Regions from separate parts of the Shewanella carassii genome, predicted to be linked through region 2. Evidence: predicted binding sites of a transcription regulator. Region 2 holds the regulator's gene; each other region holds the start of a gene.
What was found. The regulator sigma-54, encoded in region 2, starts transcription at its own class of promoters, with help from an activator protein. The targets are predictions, from matches to a motif close to GTTGGCACGNNNNTNGNNT.
Positions count from the first base shown of each region.

Region 1 (6,011 bases), 840 kb from region 2:
CCAAAATCACCAAGGCACCGATGGCAAGCTTCATCGCCCGCCAGAACCAGGGCTGCTCCCACAGTGGAGGCTCGGGCAGGTCTTCAACCAGCTGATCCATAAAGGGCACTGTCACCACTTCTATCATGTCGCCCCGTTGGCTGTTAAAGCCAACCGCACCTTCCAGTAAGCGGCGGATATTCGCCATCTCTTCACCAGTGCGAGGCACTCTGGCGACCTGACCGTTTTCACCGGCCGCTCCTGTCTTGTAGTCGACCGCCACGGAGACACTGACCCGGCGAACCACGCCTATCTGCTGACGAGTATGGCTGATGGTGGTATCCAACTCGAAGTTGCGAGTCGCCTCTCTATGGCTGTTGCCACTGGTAACGCTACTGTCTGTCGCCTCACTGGCTTGTTCAGGAATGTTGGATTCCATCGGCGGCTGGTTGGAAAGTGCGCCAGGAATACCGCCTGTTGTGCCACCGATACTATTGTTTTCTATCGTCATTTCACTGCGAAGTGACGGCAGATCCGGGTTGTAACGCTTGGCTGTTTGCTCGACCGCGGTAAAATCCATGCTGACATCCACCTGAGAGGTGAAGTTTTCCGGACCGAGAATGGGCATCAGAATCGAGTCAATCTTGGTGCGGTATTCGTTTTCCTTTTGTTGCACCAGCTCAAGCTCGCGTCTGGCGCGGGCAGATACCCCATCTTGACTGCCTGAGTTCAGCAAACGACCGTTGGAGTCAGTTACTGTGACTCGACTGGGTTCCATGCCATGAACCGCCGAGGCAACGATATCCACTATCGAATCGACCTCTTCCTGACCCAGCCCCCCCCTGCGAGTATTGACCACCACTGTGGCGCTGGGCTTGGCACGATTGCGGGCAAACACATTCTCTTTGGGCAATGCCAGGATCACTTTGGCACGAGTAACACTGTTAAGCTCTTCAATCGCCCGAGCCAGATTCATCTCCTGACTCTGCTTCAACCTGGCTTGTTCCATCCGCTGGCTGACACCAAAGCCGGTATCCTGACTCAGGTAATCTTTGGCTTCGGCGCTGGAGTCTATACCGGCACGACTCAACATCATCTTCACGTCCTGATACTTGTCTTCAGGCACAGTGATCACATCGACGTCTATCTTGTAAGGCACCCGGTTCTTATCCAAAACATCGAGCACCTGCACCATCTCCTGGGTTTCCATCTTGCCCAGAGGTCGGTATTCCGGTTCCTGAGCCCAGATCATCACAAATACCGCCAGTGCCAGACAGATAGCCAATGCCAGGATCATGGTGATCTGCCGCAGCATATCAACGCCCCCGAGGGAGCCCAATACACCCGACTTATTTTCCTGTTGGACCCCATCCAGCGTTGTTCCACCGGCGGGAACATTGGATCCTGCTACTAATTCTGTGCTCACGGCGCGTTCCTGTTATCCGGGATCTTTGATGTGAGCAAGCCTTAAACCGGCATGCTCATAATCTCTTTGTAGGCTTCGACCAGCTTGTTACGCACCTGCACTGTGGCCTCGAATGCGACGCTGGCTTTCTCACGGGCAATGACAGTGTCAGATAAGGACACTGTGGTGTCACCCATTTCCAGCCTGGTGGCTAAGTTAGATGATGTGCTTTGCAACTCACTGACATTGCCAACCGCCTGGGCCAACAACTGGCCGAAATCGGCTCCTGTGGTGTTGCCCACCTGACGGACAGGCGAAGACTGAAATCCCGTTGGGGCAATTTCACCTTTCAGTGATTGCATTTCTTGCAATAAAGAATTGGCACCTATTTGCATCTTCTCACTCCTGTCGTCAGTGAATTGACGATAAACCTGCGTTAAACAGGTTTATGCAATTAGTTTGCCAAAAAAAATTGAAGCCCTGAAATAAATATCAGGGTTCTGTGTCATATATCAAGAATAGAATTGTAAAAAGCGGCTGGAACGCCGCTTTAGGAGAGCTTAGGCTGGTACTTCGATACCCATTTCACGCATACGAGCCATCTTGTATCTAAGAGTACGGGCACTAATCCCGAGTTTCTCGGCCACCAGCTTGCGACTGCCCTGACACTGGGCCAGAGTCTCGAGAATAATCACATGTTCCTGGGCCTTAAGTTCATCACCAAGCGCCTCAGGCATTTCCGGGACCGTGGCATCTCCCAGGGTGACATCCTGCAGATCGATAATAATATCGCCCGCTTCTATCTGCCCTTGGCTCAAGATCAATGCTCGCTGGATCACGTTATCCAGTTCTCGGACATTCCCCGGCCAACGGTGGGCCAGCAAACGCCGCACCGCAGCATCACTGAGAGTCGGAACTGGGTTAATCGCCGCATTTTCGGCATGGCGAGCCAACAGATGCTTGGCCAACGGGATAATATCCGCCGGTCTTTGATTCAGTGCCGGCCAGGCAAGCGGAAACACATTGATCCTATAATAAAGGTCTTCGCGAAACTCGCCCTTGGCCACCATCTGTTTCAAATCCCGGTTCGAAGTTGCCAGTACCCTGACATCGAGCTTAATAGTCTTGCGGCCGCCCAAGCGTTCAACCTCACGCTCCTGCAACACCCGTAGCAGCTTGGCCTGCAATGCCAGCTCCATCTCGGAAATTTCATCGAGTAACAGGGTGCCGCCATGAGCCTGTTCAAACTTACCGGGACACGCCTGATAAGCCCCGGTAAAGGCACCTTTCTCGTAGCCAAACAAGGTGGCTTCCAGCATATTTTCCGGGATGGCGGCGCAGTTAATCGCCACAAAAGGCCCTTCAGGCCGTTGACTATGTTGATGAATGTAACGCGCCAGCACCTCTTTCCCCGAACCACTGGGACCAGTGATCATCACAGAGGCTTCAGAAGCAGCCACCCGCTGCGCCAGTGCCAGTAAGGCCAGACTCTTTTCATCGGCCACCACGGGGCCGCCGTTAACCACCTTGGGGCGTAAGTAACGGCTGACCTGATTGAGTAGTACCTGGGGGGCAAACGGCTTGGCGAGATAATCCACCGCTCCCAATTTGATTGCGCTGACGGCATTGTCGATAGTGGCATAAGCAGTCATCAACAGGATGGGCAACTGCGGATGTTGCTGACGCAGATAATCAAGCAACCCCATACCGCCGATCCCTTCCATCTGCACATCGCTGATCACCATATCAAAACGATTGCCTTTCAAAGCCATTATCGCTTCTTCGGCACTGGCGACATCGACACACTCATAACTGGCCAGCAACAAGGTATCGAGCAGCGCCTCCCGAAGCGCGGCATCGTCTTCCACCAACAAAATTTTTGCTTCGCTCATGCCACGCCTCCTTGAGAGTCTGTCGTCAGCGGGAATGTCAGCGTGACGGTACAACCTGCGCCCAGCTTACAGCTGAGGTCCAATTTACCGCCGTGGCTGCGCACCACTGACTGCACCACAGCCAACCCAAGGCCGGTGCCTTGACGCTTGGTGGTGAAGAAAGGCTCCAACACCTGCTTTTGCATCTTGCTATCTAGCCCCTTGCCATTATCTATCACATCGAGGCGCAGTGCCTGTTCGCAGCTCAGGCGCAGAATGACTCTGGTGGCACCGGCTTCCAGGCTATTGATCACCAGATTATTGATCGCGGAACTCAGACCGTGCAGATTGACCAGCATTTCGCTATCGCCTTCGAGTTGCAGACTCAACTCGACATTTTGCCTAGCGGCGATGGGCTCACAGTTGGCCATCACTTTTTCCAACACTGCCGAAAAAGGCACTCTGTCGCAGGCTTCTTCTTGCCTGCCTTTAGCGATCAGCAACATGTCATTGACCTGCTGCTCCAGCTCGGAAAGCCTGTCGAGCAATTTGCCCTGAAAACGCTCTCTGGAGCCGGCATCTAGCCTCGGGCTGCCCAAATTGGCGGCATAGAGTAAAGCGGCAGAAAGAGGAGTACGTATTTGATGCGCCAGAGTGGCAACCATTTTCCCCAATGCAGACAAACGTTCGAGGTGGGAAAGGTTTTGCTGCAATAGCCGGGTTTCGGTGAGATCGGTCAGCATAATCAGCTGGCCCTGCTCCGGCGTCAGAGGTGTAATCGCCAGCTTCACTCGGCGACCATTGCGCAAGGAAACTTCATGACCATCGTCTTTTTGCGGCGCGAAGGCACGATTAATGATAGTCAGCCAGCGCTGGCCGACCAGGGGCAAGCCCAACAGGGATTCAGCAACCGGGTTGGCCTCACTGACCAAGCCGTCACCATTGAGAATAACAACGCCCGAAGGCATGGCCTGCAGAATATGTTCCATACGATTGGACATATTGGCGGCTTCCCTTACCGGGATCCATTCGCGGCCATGATGAGAAATGGTTTCGAGCTGAGCCAATGGGCTTGCAGACATATTAACCCCGTCAAAAATACGATGCTGACAGGGTTAATGCAGACTTTATGCCAACTTAAAAATCCAAATTATCAGGACGTTAGTCTTTACTCATGCCGTATTTGCGCATTTTCTCCACCAAGGTGGTGCGGCGAATACCCAACATTTCAGCGGCGCGGGCAACGACATTGTCCTGTTGATCCAGCGCTTGGCGGATCATATCGATTTCCAACTCGGCCAACAGATCCTTGAGATTGACCCCTTCCGGAGGCAGTTCACTGGGGAAACGAGTTTCAGGCAGATCGACCGGCTCTTCGTCATTGAAGATAGATGCCAAGGCATCACGCTCCAGTTGTTCTTCGCTGACTTCAACTGAATATTCGGGCACATCGATATGCCGATACTTGACCGGCAGGTCGTTGACATCGACCAGACCACCCGGATAGAGGATAGTCAAGCGTTCAACCAAATTGGATAATTCGCGGACATTGCCGGACCAAGCGTGCTCCTTGAGCGAGTCGATGGCGCGCTGGGTAAAGCGCACTCGCCCCTTGCCTTCGTTGAATACCCTACTGACTAACTCCTGCAACAGCAGCGGGATATCATCCCGGCGCTCGCACAGAGGAGGCATTTCGATAGGGAATACATTGAGACGATAGTAGAGATCTTCACGGAACTCACCATTTTCAATCATGGTTTCCAGATCTCTGTGAGTCGCGGCCACGACCCTTACATCGGCGTTAATCGCCTTGTTACCACCCACACGTTCAAACACTCTTTCCTGTAGAACCCGCAGCAACTTGACCTGCATCTGCAGTGGCATGTCCCCTATCTCATCGAGGAACAGGGTGCCACCTTCGGCCAGCTCAAAACGCCCTTTACGGGAGCTGATTGCGCCGGTAAAGGAACCTTTCTCATGGCCAAACAGTTCACTTTCCAACAGCTCAGGCGGAATCGCACCACAGTTAACCGGAATGAAAGGCCCATCACGACGTTCTGAAAGATAATGGATATTGCGGGCGACCACTTCCTTGCCGGTCCCCGAAGGACCGAGCACCAACACAGAGGCATCCGAACCGGCGACTTGATTGATAAGATGGCGGACATTGGCAATACCGTCGCTACGGCCGACCAGGCTGCGGAACAGCTTGGTCTGGTTGGCACTGGTAGGTACCTGTGGCCGCTTAACCTGACCAAAAACCTGGCAAAAATGCAGCAGTTCAGTCAACTGGGCGTAATTGAAAGGCTCTTCAATCTTACCCAGTAAGTTAGAGGAATTTGCGCTACTCTGCCCCAGCAACAACATAGGCTGCCATGGTAATTTGAGCATCAGAGACTGAAGAGTCTCATCCTCTACACCGTCAGAGAGCAGAACCATGGCCCTGCATCGAGTTTCCGGAGATTGTGCCTCAATAGCCTCATGGGCCACAACGTCAACTTGCTCACCAATAAACTCTAAAACACAGGATAAGCGACTGGTGCGCTCTGAGGGGGTTCCGACAAGTAAAATTCGTTGATCTGTATGCATCATTCAGTGGGCCGTTAAGCTTTGGCAATTATGGATTCGCATTAATTATTAGTGTTAGTTGCTCAGGAAAGTGGCAATGCTTTCTTCACATACTCAACTAAATTTGTAGCAATGCTGAATATTGTATTATCGGCACGATATAAGCAAGCCTAGGATGGTTTTTATGC
Region 1 is NZ_AP024618.1:1,564,951-1,570,961, reverse strand. It holds gene fliF (flagellar basal-body MS-ring/collar protein FliF) at 1-1,405, opposite strand, end outside; gene fliE (flagellar hook-basal body complex protein FliE) at 1,447-1,779, opposite strand; gene K5621_RS07185 (sigma-54-dependent transcriptional regulator) at 1,945-3,276, opposite strand; gene K5621_RS07180 (sensor histidine kinase) at 3,273-4,337, opposite strand; gene K5621_RS07175 (sigma-54 dependent transcriptional regulator) at 4,417-5,847, opposite strand.
Region 1: the regulator sigma-54 is predicted to act here: its motif matches at 1,833-1,851, upstream of fliE (flagellar hook-basal body complex protein FliE).

Region 2 (6,011 bases):
ATCTTCACCCAGCTCTTCGAGGATCTCGCCGCTCTGCTCCTGATCCACCAGTTGCCAGAGTACCTGACGGGTACGCGGCGGTGAAGATTCGAGAATAAAGGCGATATCTGAAGCCGTCATCCGCTGCAGCATGTCGCGCACGTGCACAAACATACCACTGCCAAGAGCTTGGTTCAGTTGAGTAAGACGTTGTTCTGTCAGCTCTTGGTCGAGCGCTTCTATTGGCATGCAGTTCCCCCCGTTATGCAAAGCGAGGGTATTTTACATCAAGACCGGGGAGTTATAGAAACAAAGAGTGTGACGCTAAGGCTTTAGCTGGCTTCGTCGAAACGGGCGTTGATCAGGGCGCAGATAGCGTCCATTGCGGGTTCGGCATCCGGGCCTTCGGCGATGAGGCGAATCTTCTTGCCTTGGCCGGTTTCCAGCATCAGGAGCCCAAGCACACTGGCGGCCGAGGCCTTTTTCTTACCTTGGATCAGGGTGATATCGGCTTCGAATTCACTTGCCAGTACCGCTAGTTTAGTGGCAGCGCGGGCGTGCAGGCCCAGTTTATTGACTATGGTGATTTCCCGTTCAACCTTTGCCATTGCTCAGCTCCCGGTGACGAGCCTGTACCTTGTGTTTGCTATTGCCAAAACGTTTGGCGAGCTGCTCGGCAACATAGACAGATCTATGCTGGCCACCGGTGCAGCCTATGGCTATGGTGAGGTAACTGCGGTTGTTGCGTTCAAGGTGCGGCAGCCAGGTTTCCAGTAGATTTTCTATCTGCCAGATGAACTTGTTTACTAGTGGCTGGCGGCTGAGAAACTCCTGCACAGGTTCATCCAGCCCGGTCAGTGGCCTGAGCGCTGGCTCCCAGTGAGGGTTGGGCAGAAAGCGCACATCAAACATGAAGTCGGCTTCCTGGGGCATACCGTGCTTGAAGCCGAAGGATTCAAAGTTGATCACCAGTTCTTTATCGACACTGCCAAGCAGAATTTCCCGCACAGTATCACTGAGTTCATAGATATTCATGACTGAGGTATCTATGTAGTGATCCACTAGTTTTGACATAGGCTCCAGCAGCTTACCTTCGAGCTTGATGGCGTCCTGTAGTGAGACTTTGCTCTTGGATAGGGGGTGCAGTCTGCGGGTTTCGCTGTAGCGCTTCAGCAGCACTTTATCGGAGGCGTTGAGGAAGAAGCTGGTCAGTTGGGTGTTTTCCGGCAAGGCTGCCAACTGCTGTTCCAGCACCTTTTCCTGATCCGGCATATTGCGCACATCTATGCTGATGGCAACCAGATCATTGCTGCCGCGGAGGTTATCCAACAGGCTGCCTATCATGGGCAGGGGCAGATTATCCACACAGTAGTAACCCAGGTCTTCGAGTACCCTGAGGGCAACGGATTTTCCGGAACCGGAGCGGCCTGAGACTATCGCGAGTTTCATCCTGTGATCACCTGGTAGAGTTCGGTTGCATCGCTGGATTTACGCAACTGCTTGAGTATCGCCTTGTCGCTGAGCTTTTCAGCCATGGCGGATAGAGTACTCAGGTGTTGCTGGCATTGTTCGGCGGGCACCAGGAGGGCGAACAGTATGTCCACCGGCTGGTTGTCTATGGCATCGAAGGCGATAGGCTCTTCGCATTTGACCAGCACGGCAATCGGCTCTGTGATATCAGGCAGCCGGCCATGCGGAATCGCAATACCATTACCTATACCTGTGCTCCCCATCTTTTCGCGGGCCAATAGGCTTTCAAAAATCGCTTGAGAGGAAAGGGTGGGGTACTGGGCGCTGGCGAGATCGCTAATCAGCTCCAGTACCTTTTTCTTACTGCCCGGAGTGGCACAGGTGGTGCACTCCGGCCGCAGGATGGTACTCAGTTCCATCGTTAGTGTTTTGTCAGCTTTTCTTTGTGTTTAATGACCTGACGATCCAATTTATCAATCAGAACGTCGATGGCGGCATACATGTCGGCATGTTCAGAAGTAGCATAGACTTCGCCGCCATTGAGGTGGATCTTGGCTTCGGCAATCTGTTGCATTTTTTGTACATTGAGCACAACGTGCACATTATTGATCTGTTCGAAATGGCGTTCAAGTTTCGAAAACTTACTTTCCACGTAGTCACGTAGTGAGTCGGTGATCTCGATGTGATGTCCTGTCAGGTTGATTTGCATAGAAATATTCCTCCAAATTCCAACTGTGGATTTATAAACTCTTACGCTGGTTCGACGGTGGTATCATCATAGCCTCGCGATACTTGGCTATGGTGCGTCTTGCAACGTTGATTCCCTGTTCTGCCAGAAGCTGCGCCATCTTGCTGTCGCTTAAGGGCTTCTTCTGGTTTTCCGCTGCCACGAGCTTCTTGATAAAAGCCCTGATCGCCGTGGAAGAGCATTCTCCGCCATCTTCGGTACCGACATGGCTGGAGAAGAAGTACTTCAATTCAAATATTCCCCTGGGGGTATGCATATACTTTTGAGTGGTGACCCTAGAGATGGTCGATTCATGCATCTCGACCGCCTCGGCGATATCGTTGAGCACCATGGGTTTCATGGCCTCTTCACCATATTCGAAAAATCCCTGCTGGAACTGCACTATGCAGTTGGCCACCTTGAGCAGGGTGTCGTTGCGGCTCTCCAGGCTCTTGATAAACCATTTGGCTTCCTGAAGATGGCCACGAATAAACTGGCTGTCTGATTGGCTGCGGGCACTGCGGGCCATGGCAGCATACTGCTGGTTGATCCCGAGTTTGGGCATACAGTCCGGGTTGAGTTCCACGACCCAGCGGCCATTTTTCTTCCAGACGCTAACATCCGGGATCACATATTCTTCGTCCATCGGCTGCACCAGCAAGCCGGGACGGGGATTGAGACTCTGAATCAGGTTGATGGCGTCACGCAGTTGATCTTCCTTGAGCTTGGTCTTGCGCATCAGGGTGCGGAAGTCACGGGCGGCAATGAGATCCAGGTGTTCGTCAATCAACAAGCGGGCATTGGCCAGATGTGGGGTGTCGGCGTTGAACTGCTGTAACTGGATCAGCAGGCATTCGCGCAGATCTCTGGAGGCGATGCCGACAGGATCGAAGTGCTGGATCCGCTTGAGTACCGCCTCGACTTCATCGAGTTCAATCTCAGGGTTGCCCATGGCTTCGAGGATCTCCTCTGTGCTCTGGGTCAGATAGCCCTGTTCGTTGATGGCATCTATGATGGCGGTGGCAATGGCGTCGTCGGTATCGGAAAACGGAGTCAGGTTCTTTTGCCACTCCAGGTGTTCGTAGAGACCTTCGCTGGTTTCTCCCTGGAAGGGCATGTCATCTTCACGGCCCATGGCCGGCCCTGAGGCACTGGCAGCGGTAAAGACTTCATCCCAGGTGGTATCCATAGGCAGCTCATCCGGCATAGATTCATTGCTCAGTGCCTCTGAGGTTTCTACCGTGGAGCCATCGACTTCCTGGGGACTTAGTTCGCTGCTGTCGTTTTCTTTATGGGCGTCAATGGGGTCGTCCTGGCTGTCCTCGGCCATCTCCAAGAGGGGGTTGGCTTCCAAGGCTTCCTGAATTTCCTGCTGCAGCTCAAGGGACGACAGTTGCAGCAGGCGGATGGCCTGTTGCAACTGAGGTGTCATGGTCAACTGTTGACCCAGTTTGAGCTGGAGTGACGCTTTCATTATACCGCTAATCCCTACTCGTTATTTTTCAATGAAAAAATTCAATAATAACAGGCTATAATACCCGGAATTCCCTCCGGATGACATGATCCTAACTATAGCCTGAATTGTTCGCCTAAGTACACAGCGCGTACTTGTTGGTTATCCAAGATTTCAGCGGGTGTGCCTTCGGCAATCAACTGTCCATGGCTGACTATGTAGGCTCGCTCACAAACGTCGAGTGTTTCGCGAACATTGTGGTCTGTGATCAACACCCCTAAACCGCGGGACTTAAGCTGTTCGATGATTTTTTTGATATCGATAACTGAGATGGGATCCACACCGGCGAACGGCTCATCCAACAGAATAAACCTTGGATTAGCGGCCAGCGCCCGGGCGATTTCCACTCGGCGGCGTTCACCGCCGGAGAGGGACATCCCCAGGCTGTCACGTATGTGGGTAATGTGGAATTCTTCCAGTAGCTGTTCGAGCTGTTCCTCGCGCTCGTCGCTGTTGAGCTCCTTACGGGTTTGCAGCACGGCCATGATGTTGTCATGTACCGACAACTTGCGAAAGATACTGGCTTCCTGTGGCAGATAACCTATGCCTTTACGGGCACGCAGGTGCATGGGATCTAGGGTCAGCTCGTCTTCATCGATAAAGATACGGCCCTTGTCACTCTGTACCAGCCCGACCACCATATAGAAGGTGGTAGTCTTGCCCGCCCCGTTGGGGCCCAGTAGCCCGACGATTTGGCCGGTATTGACCGACAGGCTGACGTCTTTGACTACGTTGCGCTTCTTGTAGCTCTTTGCCAGATTCTGTGCCGTCAGGGTGCTGGTCATTGCGGCTCCTGCTGCTGTTCTTTTTTGTTGAGATCCTGATAGTTTTCCGGCTGGATAACAGTAGTTACCCTATCTTGGCCTTTGCCGCTGCTTTCCGCTTCCAGCTGCTGCTTGTTGATGTCGTAGACTATCTTCTCGGCGGTCACTTCGCTGCCGTCCTGTTCTACTTTGGCTTGGCCTATCAAGGTCATGATGCGACTGTCTATGTTGTAGTGGATCTCTTTGGCCTTGGCGCTGGCCAGACGGCCATCTTCCAGTTTCTGGGTATAGGTGGCAGGTGAGCCCTTGGCCACCAGGATCCGCTCGCCGCTCTTATCCTCTGTGTAAGCCGTGAGTTCATCGGCCAGCAGTTTCAAACTGCCCTGGGTGACTGTGACTGGCCCACCGTATACCACGCGCTTGTTCTTGATATCGGCAAACTGATTGGCGGCGCTGATCTCTACTTTTTGCAGCAGATCTTCTTCGATGGCTATCGCCGACAGACTTGTGATGCACAAGAGGGCACCGATAAAAAACTTACTTGGTTTCATAGGTTCCTTTCACCTGACTGGTCAGCTTTACTTGCTGAGCATTGAGATCGGCGTACAGGCCGGATCCCTTGATATTAAAGTCTCTGCCTTCGATCAGGATCTCGCGATCTGAGGTCATGATCATGGTGTCCATATCCAGCTCCACATAACTGGTTTTCAGGCTCTGGATTGGTTCATTGGGGCTAATGGCGTCGATGATAACATTATTTTCAAGTACCACTCGGTTAGTCTTGCGATTGAGCCTACCCTCATTGGCAGACAGGCGCCACTGCGCTTCGCCCTTGTCCGGATAGACCAGATAAACCGGTTGGTTGAAGAAGGTCTTTTCACTGGCTTCATAGTGTTCCATGTGCGCCGCGGCGACTCTGCTGGCGACATTGCCCTGCTCATCAAAGTTGACCGAGCGAAGGTCATCGGCGACAAAGTCCGGTCGTACTACATCCACCGGCGCCTCGCTCTGTTGAGCGTTGCGCTTGTTCTGCACTTGCCAGTAAAGGATAAGTGCAGTGGAGAAAAACAAAATAATGGCCAGGGTGACCCTATTCATATACTCATTCCGTGGGCTTTTTCAAATTTGTCCTGACTGAGCAGGATAAGATCCGCCAGTTCCCGGAGCGCGCCATGGCCACCGGCAATCTGAGTGACCATGTGGCAGTGCTGCCTTACCCAAGGATGGCCATCGGCCACGCAAACCGCCAGTCCAACTTGCTTCATCACCGGCAAGTCGACAATGTCGTCACCGATATAGGCCACTTGTTCAGGCTTGAGATCATAATGTTTAAGCAGCGCCTCATAGGGCTCCAGCTTGTTGTCTATGCCTTGATAAATCTTGTCTACCCCCAGGGCCGTCATACGGTTTTCGACTATCTGGGACTTGCGGCCGGTGATCACCGCCACCTGAATGCCGCAGGACAGCAGTGAGCGCACTCCATAGCCATCGCGGGTGTGAAAGGCCTTCAGCTCTTCGCCGCTGTTGCTCATATAGATGCGGCCATCGGAGAAGACAC
Region 2 is NZ_AP024618.1:729,827-735,837, forward strand. It holds gene mgtE (magnesium transporter) at 1-228, opposite strand, end outside; gene K5621_RS03450 (HPr family phosphocarrier protein) at 312-587, opposite strand; gene rapZ (RNase adapter RapZ) at 574-1,428, opposite strand; gene ptsN (PTS IIA-like nitrogen regulatory protein PtsN) at 1,425-1,868, opposite strand; gene hpf (ribosome hibernation promoting factor) at 1,871-2,158, opposite strand; gene K5621_RS03470 (RNA polymerase factor sigma-54) at 2,190-3,650, opposite strand; gene lptB (LPS export ABC transporter ATP-binding protein) at 3,746-4,474, opposite strand; gene lptA (lipopolysaccharide transport periplasmic protein LptA) at 4,471-5,004, opposite strand; gene lptC (LPS export ABC transporter periplasmic protein LptC) at 4,991-5,551, opposite strand; gene kdsC (3-deoxy-manno-octulosonate-8-phosphatase KdsC) at 5,548-6,011, opposite strand, start outside.

Region 3 (6,011 bases), 840 kb from region 2:
CATCCAGACGCTGCTGCGGGAAGTGCAACAGGATGTGCTGATGAAGGCGCTCAAGGGGGCCGACGAGCCGCTGAAGGAAAAGATCCTCGGCAATATGTCCAAACGGGCGGCAGAATTGCTGCGTGACGATCTCGAAGCCATGGGGCCAATTCGTATCAGCGAAGTGGAAGTGGCGCAAAAAGAGATATTGTCTATTGCCCGTCGCTTGTCCGATGCCGGTGAGATTATGCTGGGGGGAAGTGGCAGTGAAGAGTTCCTCTGACAGGTGAATTTAAATGAGTGACAAAAAGGTGTCCCACAACATAGTGCCACCGGATCAAGCCGGAGAGTTTGCCCATTGGCAACTGCCCGATGTGGGTGATGCCTTGCCACTGAAGCCCAGTAACCTCTTTGGTCATAAGCCCGGGGTGATGGAGGCTAAAGAGGCTGAAGAGCCGGTGTCGCCGCCAACGATGGCCGAAATTGAATCAATTCGCGAGCAGGCCGAGCAGGAAGGTTTTGCTGAAGGCAAGGAACAAGGGATAGCCAAAGGCTTGGAGGAGGGACGTCTTCAAGGCTTAGAGCAGGGACACAGTGAAGGTTTTTCCCAGGGCCTAGAGCAAGGGCGGGAAGAAGGACTGCAACAGGCCGCTACCATGTTGGCGCGTTTCGACGCCTTGCTCGCTCAGTTCGAGGCGCCGCTGGCGCTGCTGGATACCCAGATAGAAGAATCATTGCTGACGCTGGTCGGTACTTTGGCGCGCAACCTCATAGCCCATGAATTGAAAACCCATCCGGAACATATACTGGCGGCGCTCAGGCAAGGGATAGATTCCCTGCCACTCAAAGAGCAGAAAGTGAATCTGCGCCTGCATCCCGAAGATATGGCTTTGGTGAAAGAGCTCTACGGTGAAGAGCAACTGGCACGTAACCGCTGGACACTGGAAGCCGATCCCGGCCTCAACCGGGGCGATTGTGTGGTGGATAGCCAACGCTCGCAAGTGGATATGCGTCTGGAAACCCGCCTGGAAGGGGTGTTTGCCAATCTTGAAGCCGAACAATCCATGTTGGCGAAAAGGGCTGCTCAGCAGCAGGCCGTAATAGATGATAGATTGACCCCAGCGCAAGACAGCGAACAGGGGCAATCGCTTGCCGATGAACAAACTGCCGCGATAAACGATAAGGCAGAGATTGCAAGCCAAGAGGGCGAACAGCCCAGCGAAGGAGACACTCATGATACAGCAGCGCCGAAGCCAACTGCTGAGTGAACTCAAACACTTGGCTGAAAAACAGTCACCGTTTCAAGCGGTTGCCAGCGGCCAGCTGGTACGGGTGGTTGGTCTGACGCTGGAAGCCAGTGGTTGCCGGGCACCTGTCGGCAGTCTCTGCGCCATAGATACTATGGCGGGAAAGCTTATCGCCGAGGTGATAGGTTTTGATGATGAGCTATTGTATCTGATGCCGGTTGAAGAACTCAGGGGCGTGCTTCCCGGCGCCAAGGTGATGCCGCTCGGTGAACAAACTGGGCTCAGCGTCGGTTTGAGTCTCCTTGGCCGGGTGCTGGACGGTAACGGCCAGCCGCTCGATGGTATGGGCGCCCTACACACAGATGAACAAGCCTCGCGCCACAGCCCCGCCATTAACCCTCTATCCAGAAGGGCAATTACCGAACCGCTCGATGTAGGCGTCAGAGCCATCAACGCCATGCTTACCGTGGGTAAGGGCCAACGTATGGGGCTCTTTGCCGGCTCCGGCGTGGGTAAGAGTGTGCTCCTTGGTATGATGACTCGCGGCACCACGGCCGACATTATCGTGGTTGGCCTGGTGGGGGAACGGGGCCGGGAGGTGAAAGAATTTATCGAAGAGATCTTGGGCGCAGAGGGGCGGGCCCGCTCTGTGGTCATAGCCGCACCGGCCGATACCTCCCCCTTGATGCGCCTTCGTGCCTGCGAAACCTCGACTCGAATAGCCGAGTATTTTCGTGATCTCGGCTATGACGTCCTGTTATTAATGGATAGCCTGACCCGTTACGCTCAGGCACAGCGGGAAATTGCCCTGGCGGTCGGTGAGCCACCGGCAACCAAGGGCTATCCGCCTTCAGTATTTGCCAAGTTACCCCGTTTGGTCGAGCGCGCCGGCAATGGCGGTGAAGGGCAGGGCTCGATTACCGCCTTTTATACAGTGCTTACCGAAGGGGACGATCAGCAAGACCCCATTGCCGATGCCTCGCGGGCCATTTTGGACGGTCACATAGTGTTGTCACGGGCCTTGGCCGACTCAGGGCATTATCCGGCGATAGACATTGAAGCGTCCATCAGTCGGGTGGCACCTATGGTGATAAGCGAGGCGCACCTGGAAGCGATGCGGCGGGTCAAGCAAGTTTATTCGCTCTACCAGCAAAACCGGGATCTGATCTCCATTGGTGCCTATTCCCAAGGTTCGGATCCGCGTATCGACAATGCTATTCGTTTACAGCCTGCCATGAACGCCTTTTTACGACAGGGGATGCGCGATGCGATCAGTTTCAGCGATTGTCAGCAGATGTTGGGGCAGCTCGCAGCCCAGTGCAAGGTGTAACGCCATTGAGTGCCGGAGTGTCGGTGCTCGACAAAAAAATGCAGTGACAATAGGGGCCTGAGTTCGATTGAGATCCGAGTTAAGACCCACAAGGCAAGCAATTTTAAGGAACAGTACGTTAGATGGCTAAATCCGATCCTTTGCACACAGTGTTGAAACTGGCGGTCGAAGCCGAAGAGCAGGCGGCACTGCAACTTAAAGCTGCGCAAATGGAGTGTCAGAGGCGTCAGTCTCAATTGCAATCATTGCGGGAATACCGGCTCGACTATATGAAGCAGCTTGATGCCCAGCAGGGGCAGAGTATTGGCGCCTCCTATTACCAACAGTTTCATCGATTTGTGCGTCAGGTAGATGATGCCATCGGACAACAACTCGCCGTGGTTGCCGAGGCCGATAAGCAGCGTGGCTATCGGCAGCAACATTGGTTGGAAAAGCAACAAAAGCGTAAGGCGGTGGAGATGTTGCTAGAGAAAAAAGCCCAGCAGGCGGAAGCCAAAGCCGCCAAACAAGAACAAAAGCTCATTGATGAGTTTGCTTCGCAGCAATTTTATCGGCGTAAGCTTAACCACTGAGTGTTTGACTACGATTTCCTTTAAATTCAATAGTTCCTTTCTAATTGGCGTGAATTTTGCTTTATTTTAAGTAGAGACAATTATTCTGAGCTGGCCCGGTTTTGCCTGAGTGGGTCAGTATGCTGGAGGAAGGCATGCAGCAGTTATCCAATATCTTTATCGGTGGTGCCAGCAGTAAGGAAGTTACTGCCAAAGATGCATTGCAACCATCTGATAATGAGGCATTTCTTTCCGAGTTCCAACATGCAAAAGCTAAGTTTTCGCTCGAGCCTCAAGGTCCCAAGCGGGAATTCTCTGAACCGCGCCTCACTGCGGATAATGCGGAAGAAGAGGCCCAGGTCGATGTGTCATTGATCTTAGGTCAGATTGCCATGGGCAAAAAGTTGCCGGTAGACGCAGACAGTGAAGCCTCTTTGTCGGAGGCCGCTGGCCTGCAGGAACAGATTGCTGCCCTGACGGGGCTTGATGAAGATGAATTCAACGCCCTATCCCCAGAGGAACAAGCTGAGTTGTTAGCGACCTTGAAATTGGCGCAGGAATCGACCAGTGATGGTTTGGAGGGGGCCCTTGATAAAGAGGGAGATAGCGAAGCTGCAGAGTCAGATACGCTTGAGCCGATGCTTGATGAAACGAGTCAAGGTGCCGACACACAGAACCCATCTTTGTTTGCTGCCGATAAGGCCAGCGCTAAGACGAACAACGCCGGTCCATTGGAAAGCCCTGAACAACAGATGGGGTGGCCAGATGGCGGCAAGCCTGTAACCAAGGCGGCGCCCCTTGATGGTATGGCGGCATTGGCTCGAGAGGGAAATCTCAATACTGATGGTGGTAAGAGTGACAATATCTTGGCGCCTTCGGCCGTTGTTGATAAGGCCAAACTGGATGCCTCCGGCAAATTGGGGACGGAGGTCGCCGCCGCAGCTACCACTGTCAGTGCTGATAGCCAGGGTGACAAAACGGCCACCAAAGAGGTCCTCGCCAGTTTGTTGAAGACCGAGATGAAAGGTGCTCAGGTGGGCACAGAGGTGCGCAGCCCTGTCAGTGATGCTATACATCAGGCACTCAAGGGCGATGCCGCTTCGACACAAACAGATATCAGTCCATTCCAACAACAGCTGCATCAACAAGGATTACAACCTGCGCAGCGTGGCGAGATGGCCCAGTTTCAGTTGTCTTTGAGACAGGGGATGGAACAGTCAGTGCAGACCGCCGATATGGTGCAACGTTTTGCCCCTGTGATGCGGCAGCAGTTGATTGCCATGGTCAGCAATGGGGTGCAGCAAGCCGAAATTCGTCTCGACCCTCCGGAACTTGGAGCCATGATGGTTAGGGTTCAGGTGCACGGTGATCAGACTCAAGTTCAGTTCCACGTCACTCAAGCTCAAACTCGAGATATGTTGGAACAGGCGATGCCCAGACTGAGGGAAATGCTGCAGGAACAGGGAATGAATCTGGCCGATAGCCATATCTCTCAGGGGGGGCGCGAGCAGGGTGAGCCGCAAGGTGGTAATGGCGGTGGCTTTGCTCAAGATGGCGTAGAAGGTGAAATTTCCGCCGAAGAAACAACACAAAGCGCAAATCGCACAACAAGTTATGGCTCGGGTATAGATTATTACGCCTGAACAGGTAACCTATAGGGATGGCATTTTTCCGCGGGCAGTGCGGTAGATTAAGGGATAGGACAAAACATGGCAGAACAAGAAGAGCTTGAACTGCAAGAGGCGCAGGCGCCCAAAAGTAAAAAGAAACTCTTTATCTTCGGTGGCATAGGTTTCGCGGTCTTGCTGTTGGTCGGTGTTGGCCTGTGGTTTTTTCTGGGCAGTTCAGATGAAGCGGTTACTCAGGAAGAGAGTAGTGAGACACAAACCGAGGAAGTGCAGGCCAATAATAGTCGAGAAGCTTTTTATGTGGCCATGCCAAGACCATTTCTGTTCAATCTGCCGGGAGCCAACCGTTCCAGGCTGGTAGAGATCAAGGTACAACTCATGGTGCGAGGGAGTGATGATGACGTCACGCTCAAGAAGCATATTCCCTTGATTGAAGATGCACTGCTGACTACCTTCAGCGGCGCCGATGTTGAAAAGCTCAGCAGCCAGGCGGGTAAAGATGAACTCAGGCAGTTGGCGCTGCTCAATGTACAAAATACACTGCAACCGGTTACCGGCCGTAAAGTCGTTGAAAAAGTGTTATTTACCGGCTTTGTGATGCAGTAACAGGGACTAAGAGGCGAAGGCAATATCGTGAGTGATTTATTAAGCCAAGACGAAATTGATGCGCTGCTTCATGGTGTGGATGACGTCGAAGAAGAGGATACGGAGGAGTCGGCATTTGAGGCTCAATCCTATGACTTTTCGTCTCAGGATCGCATTGTTCGTGGTCGAATGCCGACTCTGGAAATCGTCAACGAACGTTTTGCCCGTCACCTGCGGATCAGCATGTTCAACATGATGCGCCGGGCTGCAGAAGTCTCGATTAATGGCGTACAAATGCTCAAGTTTGGCGAGTATGTGCATACTCTGTTTGTGCCTACCAGTTTGAATATGGTGCGCTTTAGTCCGCTCAAGGGTACGGCGCTGATCACCATGGAAGCCAGATTGGTATTTATTCTGGTGGACAATTTCTTTGGTGGTGATGGCCGTTTTCACGCCAAGATTGAGGGGCGGGAATTTACTCCGACAGAGCGGCGCATAGTGCAGTTGCTGTTGAAGATTATCTTTGAAGATTACAAAGATGCCTGGGCGCCGGTGATGGATGTCGAGTTCGACTATCTGGACTCGGAAGTCAACCCGGCGATGGCCAATATTGTCAGCCCGACCGAAGTGGTGGTGGTCAACTCTTTCCATATTGAAGTGGATGGCGGTGGTGGCGATTTCCACATCACCA
Region 3 is NZ_AP024618.1:1,572,038-1,578,048, forward strand. It holds gene fliG (flagellar motor switch protein FliG) at 1-262, shown strand, start outside; gene fliH (flagellar assembly protein FliH) at 276-1,247, shown strand; gene fliI (flagellar protein export ATPase FliI) at 1,216-2,556, shown strand; gene fliJ (flagellar export protein FliJ) at 2,679-3,128, shown strand; gene K5621_RS07220 (flagellar hook-length control protein FliK) at 3,263-4,750, shown strand; gene fliL (flagellar basal body-associated protein FliL) at 4,817-5,341, shown strand; gene fliM (flagellar motor switch protein FliM) at 5,369-6,011, shown strand, end outside.
Region 3: the regulator sigma-54 is predicted to act here: its motif matches at 3,172-3,190, upstream of K5621_RS07220 (flagellar hook-length control protein FliK).

Region 4 (6,011 bases), 130 kb from region 2:
ATAGTCAAAGATGCCACCTCTTTTGCTGGGCCATAACTCTTTGGCGGATCTCTCAAACATGAAAATCGGTATTCTCTCTCAATTTCCAGAGCTTTATTCTACCCGCAGGCTGGTGGAAGCTTGTGAAGGGCGCGGCCATCAGGCCCGGGTGATCAATCCGCTTAACTGTTATATGAATATCAATTCGGTGCAGCCCAGTATTCATCTAGAAGGTGAAGAGCTTGCCGGTTTTGATGCCATTATCCCGAGGATCCATGCCAGTGTGACTTTTTACGGCTGTGCCCTGGTACGCCAGTTCGAGATGATGGGGGTATACGCCGCCAATGACTCTATCTCCATAGCCCGCTCAAGGGATAAGCTGCGGGCACTGCAGTTGCTCTCTCGCAAAGGGGTGGGTATGCCGGTCACTGGCTTTGCCAGCAAGCCGGATGATATTCCGGATCTCATCGCCATGGTGGGTGGGGCGCCGCTGGTGATTAAGCTTTTGGAGGGCACCCAGGGAATCGGCGTGGTGCTGGCCGAAACCAAAAAGGCCGCCGAGAGCGTGATAGAAGCCTTTCTGGGGCTTAAGGCTAACATTCTGGTGCAGGAATATATCAAAGAAGCCAACGGCAGTGATATCCGCTGCTTCGTGGTGGGTGACAAGGTGGTTGCGGCCATGAAGCGTCAGGGGCCTGAGGGAGATTTTCGTTCCAATCTGCATTTGGGTGGTAGCGCCGAGAAGATCAAGATTACCCCTCAGGAACGCAAGACCGCCATTGATGCAGTCAAGGCGATGGGGTTGGCCGTGGCCGGGGTGGATATTCTTCGCTCCGAGCGCGGCGCCTTAGTGCTTGAGGTCAATTCGGCTCCCGGTATCGAAGGTATAGAGCTGACCACGGGTATCAAGGTGGCCGAGCCGATAGTGGAGCATATCGAAAAAATGGTTGCCGCCCGTAAACGCAATCGTCCAGTCATCGCCTGATTGCGCCTCGGGCTTTCCCATCCTTAGAATTCGAACTCATAGACATAGCTGAGCACTATCTTGGCATCGTCGTCCGGCAGATCCGTATCGGCCACCATAAAGGAGACTGAGCCTATGCCGGTTTCCTTGCTGATGGCCAAATGGTAGTCGGCGTAGTCGGAAACCCCGAACCAGCTCTGCACCACATCACCGTCTGAATAACCATAGTGTGCTGTCAGCGTCACGGTTTCCGTGATGGGATAGCTGAACCCGGCGTGGATATAGCTCAAATCCTTGTTATCCAGTGGCGCTGCGGCCACGTCATCACCGGCGTTGACCACCTTGGCATAACCCAACTCAAACCACTTCCAGCTGAGGGTCAGCGCCAGCTCACCAAAGTCGATATCGCCTTCGGCATCCGGATAGCCATAGTAGAGATAGCCGATGTCATAGCCAAAGTCTTCGCCTAGGGTGCCGGAGTAACCGCCGTAAAAATCGAGTTCGTAACTGGTGTCGTCACCAAAGTCGACATTGGAGGCCCAGGTTCCCAGGTAGAAGCCCGAGTCGTGGCTATAGTCTATACCGCCTTGGACGGCGACCGCATCATCAGTCTGGGTGGTGCCGCGCCACAGATAGTTGGAGGTAGCTCCTATATTCCCCGATACAGCGGCCTGGGTTTCGCCGGCCAGCAACAACAGACCCGCAATAACTGACAGTGAAAACTTGGTGTGTTTCATTCTCATCCCCTCGATGGTTTAGGTTCTGGAACCGGACAAGCTTGACCGGTGCAGACACTCGTTATTGTCTGTGCGGAATGAGCGAATCCCATGCCAAGTTTAAATGAACATTAAATACAAATAGTTAGATTTTGATTGCAAGACTGGTTAATAAAGTGTTGCATTCTGCTGGGGCGGGCTGCACTGCTTTTGTGCAGTCGAGAATGGGAAACCGCAGGCAATAAAAAACGCCTCAATATGAGGCGCTTTCATTCGTGAAAAGCGGTTTAGTTGACGCTGTCACGCAGTGATTTGCCAGCCTTGAACTTGGGAATCGTAGCGGCAGGGATCTGGATCTCTTTACCGGTTTGCGGGTTACGACCTGTGCGGGCGGCACGGGTTGAAGTTTCGAAAGAGCCAAAGCCTACGATGGAGATTTTAGTTCCTTCTTTCATGGCATCGGTCACTGCTACTTCGAACGACTTGAGGGCGCGGGCAGCTTCGGCCTTGGACAGGTTGGCGTGTTCTGCCATTTTAGCGATCAGTTCAGTTTTGTTCATCTGGAGCGTCTCTTCTTTCCGTCGATAAGTTTGTTATTGCTCGTCTAACATGCCATAAGGTTTTTGGCTTGAAAAGGCATTTCAGCGGGGTTCTTGGGCTTTATCTACTATTTTTTAACTAAAAAGACACAAAATTGTGAGCCGGTCGCTGATTTATTGTCATCGGTGCCATCTAGCTAGACTTTTCCTGCTGCAAAAAGCGTTTGGTCTTGGCCGAAAAAGCCACCCAATACTGGAATGCCAGCAAGGCCAACAACACAGCCGCCAGCGGCAACAAGGGGATATTTCGCCCAGCCAGTTCCAGTTTGACATCTTCAGGTGTTATCTGCAGCGCTATCAGAGCCGTAGTGGCGAATGCCAGTAGTCCTAGTGTCTGAATAAAGAGATAGATGCGTAGGGCCCACAATGACCAGGATGTGCGTAGGAACATGCCGATCAAAACCGGGATCACCCCTAGGGTAAACAGGTCCAGGGCGCCTGTATTGATTGTACGCCACAGTGCAACTACGGCCAGTACCAGGTAGAGGATACCAAGCATTACTAGGGGTATTGGTCTTGAGTTGGACATAAATGACTCCTGTGAGAAATTGGCCTAAGTCTATGGAAAGCCCAGGGGGGAGTCCAGTCGGATTTTGGCCACTATTTGCGGTAAAATAACCGCCGACATTTTTGGCAGGATAACACTCAATGACAGAAGAGCAGTTTTGGGAGCTGGTCAGCCGCGACTATCCCGAACAGGACCAACAGGAACTCCAGGCACGTTTGACCGAAAAATTGCAAGACTTGAGCGATGATGATCTGGCCGAGTTTGATAAGCACTTTGCCCGGCAGCTCAGACTGAGTTATAGCTGGGATCTCTGGGGAGCAGCTTACATCATCGCCGGAGTCGATTCAGATTATGGCTTTGCCGAGTTTCGCAATTTCCTGGTGACTCTGGGTAAGGAGCGTTATCAGGCGGCCTGCAATGCAGCGGATTCGCTGGGAGAGCTGGACGTTTGGCCGCAGCTGAATGGTTACGCCTATCCTTTTGTTGAGGAGATAGATCTGCTGGCCGGCCAGCTATACGAGACCCGTACCGGGAAAGAGTTGCCTTTTGTGCCTTCGGGGCTGAGTCAGCCCAAGGGCAAGCGTTTCAACGATCAACCCAAGGCACTGCGCAAGCTTTACCCCAAGCTAAGCGCCCGTTTCCCCTTCTAAGCAGGCTTAGTCGTTGCGCATCTGCTCGCACTGAAAGCCCTGGCGGCGGGAGTCGAAGCGGCAGTAGCTGCCACACTCCCAAGGTGCCCCCTCCGAGGCCTGGGACTTCTCGATGGCAAACGCCTTACAGCTGGCATAGTCGCTAAAATCGTCCTCTTTGATATAACGCCCCGAATCGAAGCCATGGGTATAAATGAAGGCGCTCCAGGTTTCCGGACCCTTGGGTTTGGCGTCCTGATTGATGGCCACGAGAACAACTCCCAGGGCGGTAAAGAGTCCCAAAGTAATCAGCAAAGACGGTGAGAGTTTCACTGGCGCTCCTGTTGTGACTGGTTTTTTAGCTTTGCTATTAGAGTACTTCCTCGGGCCCGACTCAAGCCGTGTTGTTTGAAAGTTGGGTCGCGTCGCTACAAATTGATACTCAGGTTAACGCATTTTTGTGGTATGAGATAAAAATAACACAATAAAATAATCACTTATAACAGGATGATGTTCGCATATTAGTTTTGCGTTAAGCCCGGATTCAGGTTAAATTTTATACTCTGAGTTTGAACCAAATGCATACTGACATTCGCTCCCAAAGGAGGCTGAGATGAAAATCAGATATCTGTTACTTGCAGCTGCCCTGGCCTCTGGCTCGGCGCTGGCGGCCGACAAGGTCGATGAAAACCCGGTGACCGAGTCGGGTAAGGTCAAAATTGAGTGGCAGTCACCCAAGGATTTTCGGGATATCAAGTCTGCCAGCGAGCTGCAATCCCGTTACGAACAGCGTCTGTTCGAGACCTTGACCAAAGCCTTGGATAAAGACGTTTCCTCATCTCTAAAAGACAACCAAAAGCTGGAACTGACAGTCACAGATGTGGATTTGGCCGGCGATGTACGGCCTACCTTTGGTGCGACCGTTAACGATATACGTGTAGTCAAGAACGTTTACCCGCCCAAGTTCAGCTTCAGTTATCGCTTGCTGGAAGGCGATCAGGTGGTCATGACTGGCGATGAAAAGCTGACTGATATGCAGTTTCTTGACCATGTGGACAGAATTAACAGCGATAGCTTTCGCTATGAACAGCGAATGCTGAAAGATTGGTTCCAGAAAACACTCAAGCCCAAACTCTAAGCCGTCCTGGGCATTTCCAGCAAGCACAGCCCTCGGGGGCTGTGCTTGGCCTGTTTTTTTGCCAGTGCACACAGGCGGGACAATTCATGTTCGTTGGCGTTCAGGCTCAATGGCGGTGGCAGTATTCCAACGCTGAGGCGCAGTAGCGGTTGACGGCATTCCAGCCCTTGTCGGTCCTGGGTAAACAAGTGTTGTCTTTGCCAATGCTCGTCACTGAAAAACTGCCTCTTGCCCTGTTCAAACTCTGCCAATATTTGCTGACAAACCCCTTGCAGTTGCAGCTCTGTGCCTATCATTACGAAATCATCTCCACCCACGTGGCCGATAAATTGCGCCTTGCCGTATTGTCTGAGCAGGCCGGCGACGGCCCTTATCACCTCATCACCGCGACTGAAGCCATAGATGTCGTTATAGGGTTTGAAATGGCATAGATCAAAATAGGCCAGATAGAAATGCTGTCGTAGTTTCCGTAGCCGTTGCAGCTCTTCCTGAATGGGCACATTCCCGGGCAATTCAGTCAATGGGTTGGCGTGGCGCGCCGTCTGTATTCTGTGTTCAGTGATGCGTTGCAGCAGCTCGCGGGTAAGGCCCAGACCGATGAAGTCACCCTGACGCAGAATAATGAATTCCTGTGCTATTTCGGAGCCAGGCTTGGCGGTGAGCTTTTGACTCACCCGCGACAGCGGCGTGGCCGCATCGACCATAAGCACATCTTTGTCCATGAGTTCTGTGGCCGCTTGGTGCTCATGAAGGGCGCGGCCATAGGGCCGGGAAAACAGCTCCATTAATCGATGGCGATAGACCAGCCCCAAGGGATGCTTCTGCTCCAGAACTACTATGCACTGAAGTTCCGGCTGGGAGAGAAAGCGTTCGCTCAACTGCTTGAGTTCGGTATCAGAGCCGCAGGTTTGCGCCTGATGGCACAGGCTCTCTGCCGCCTCGTTGTATCTCGGTTGTTCCTGCTGACGAATGGCGAGATAGCGGGTCTGCAGTTGCCTATCCGGCAGCGCCTCGGGTCTGCCAAGCAAAAAGCCCTGACAATAGGTGATCCCGAGCTGGCGCAGTATCGTCAGCTCGGCTTCTGTCTCTATGCCCTCGGCGATGACTTTACAGGTCAGGCTCTGGCACAGTTCTATGATGGAGCGGACAAACTCCTGTTTAACCGGAAACTTATCTATCTGATGGATAAAGTGGCGATCAATTTTGACATAGTCGGGGGAGAGTTCTGACCAGAGGCGCAAGCCTGAGTAGCCGGCGCCAAGGTCGTCGAGTGCGGTCAGAAACCCTTGATTGCGATAGTGATCCAGACAAGCTTTGAGCTGATCTATGTCATCGGCCGGGTATTGTTCCGACAGCTCTATGACCACATTGGATGGCGCTATGCCGAACTGTTGCAAGAGTTTGAGTGTTTGTCCCTTGGGATGACTGGGATCCAGCAGCGCCTTGGGGGAGATATTGATAAACAGCTTGCCCGGCAG
Region 4 is NZ_AP024618.1:602,416-608,426, forward strand. It holds gene rimK (30S ribosomal protein S6--L-glutamate ligase) at 59-964, shown strand; gene K5621_RS02820 (TorF family putative porin) at 988-1,680, opposite strand; partial or broken gene K5621_RS02825 (HU family DNA-binding protein) at 1,947-2,225, opposite strand; gene K5621_RS02830 (hypothetical protein) at 2,392-2,787, opposite strand; gene K5621_RS02835 (DUF4240 domain-containing protein) at 2,907-3,416, shown strand; gene K5621_RS02840 (hypothetical protein) at 3,423-3,728, opposite strand; gene K5621_RS02845 (DUF3016 domain-containing protein) at 4,009-4,533, shown strand; gene K5621_RS02850 (bifunctional diguanylate cyclase/phosphodiesterase) at 4,530-6,011, opposite strand, start outside.
Region 4: the regulator sigma-54 is predicted to act here: its motif matches at 1,760-1,778, upstream of K5621_RS02820 (TorF family putative porin).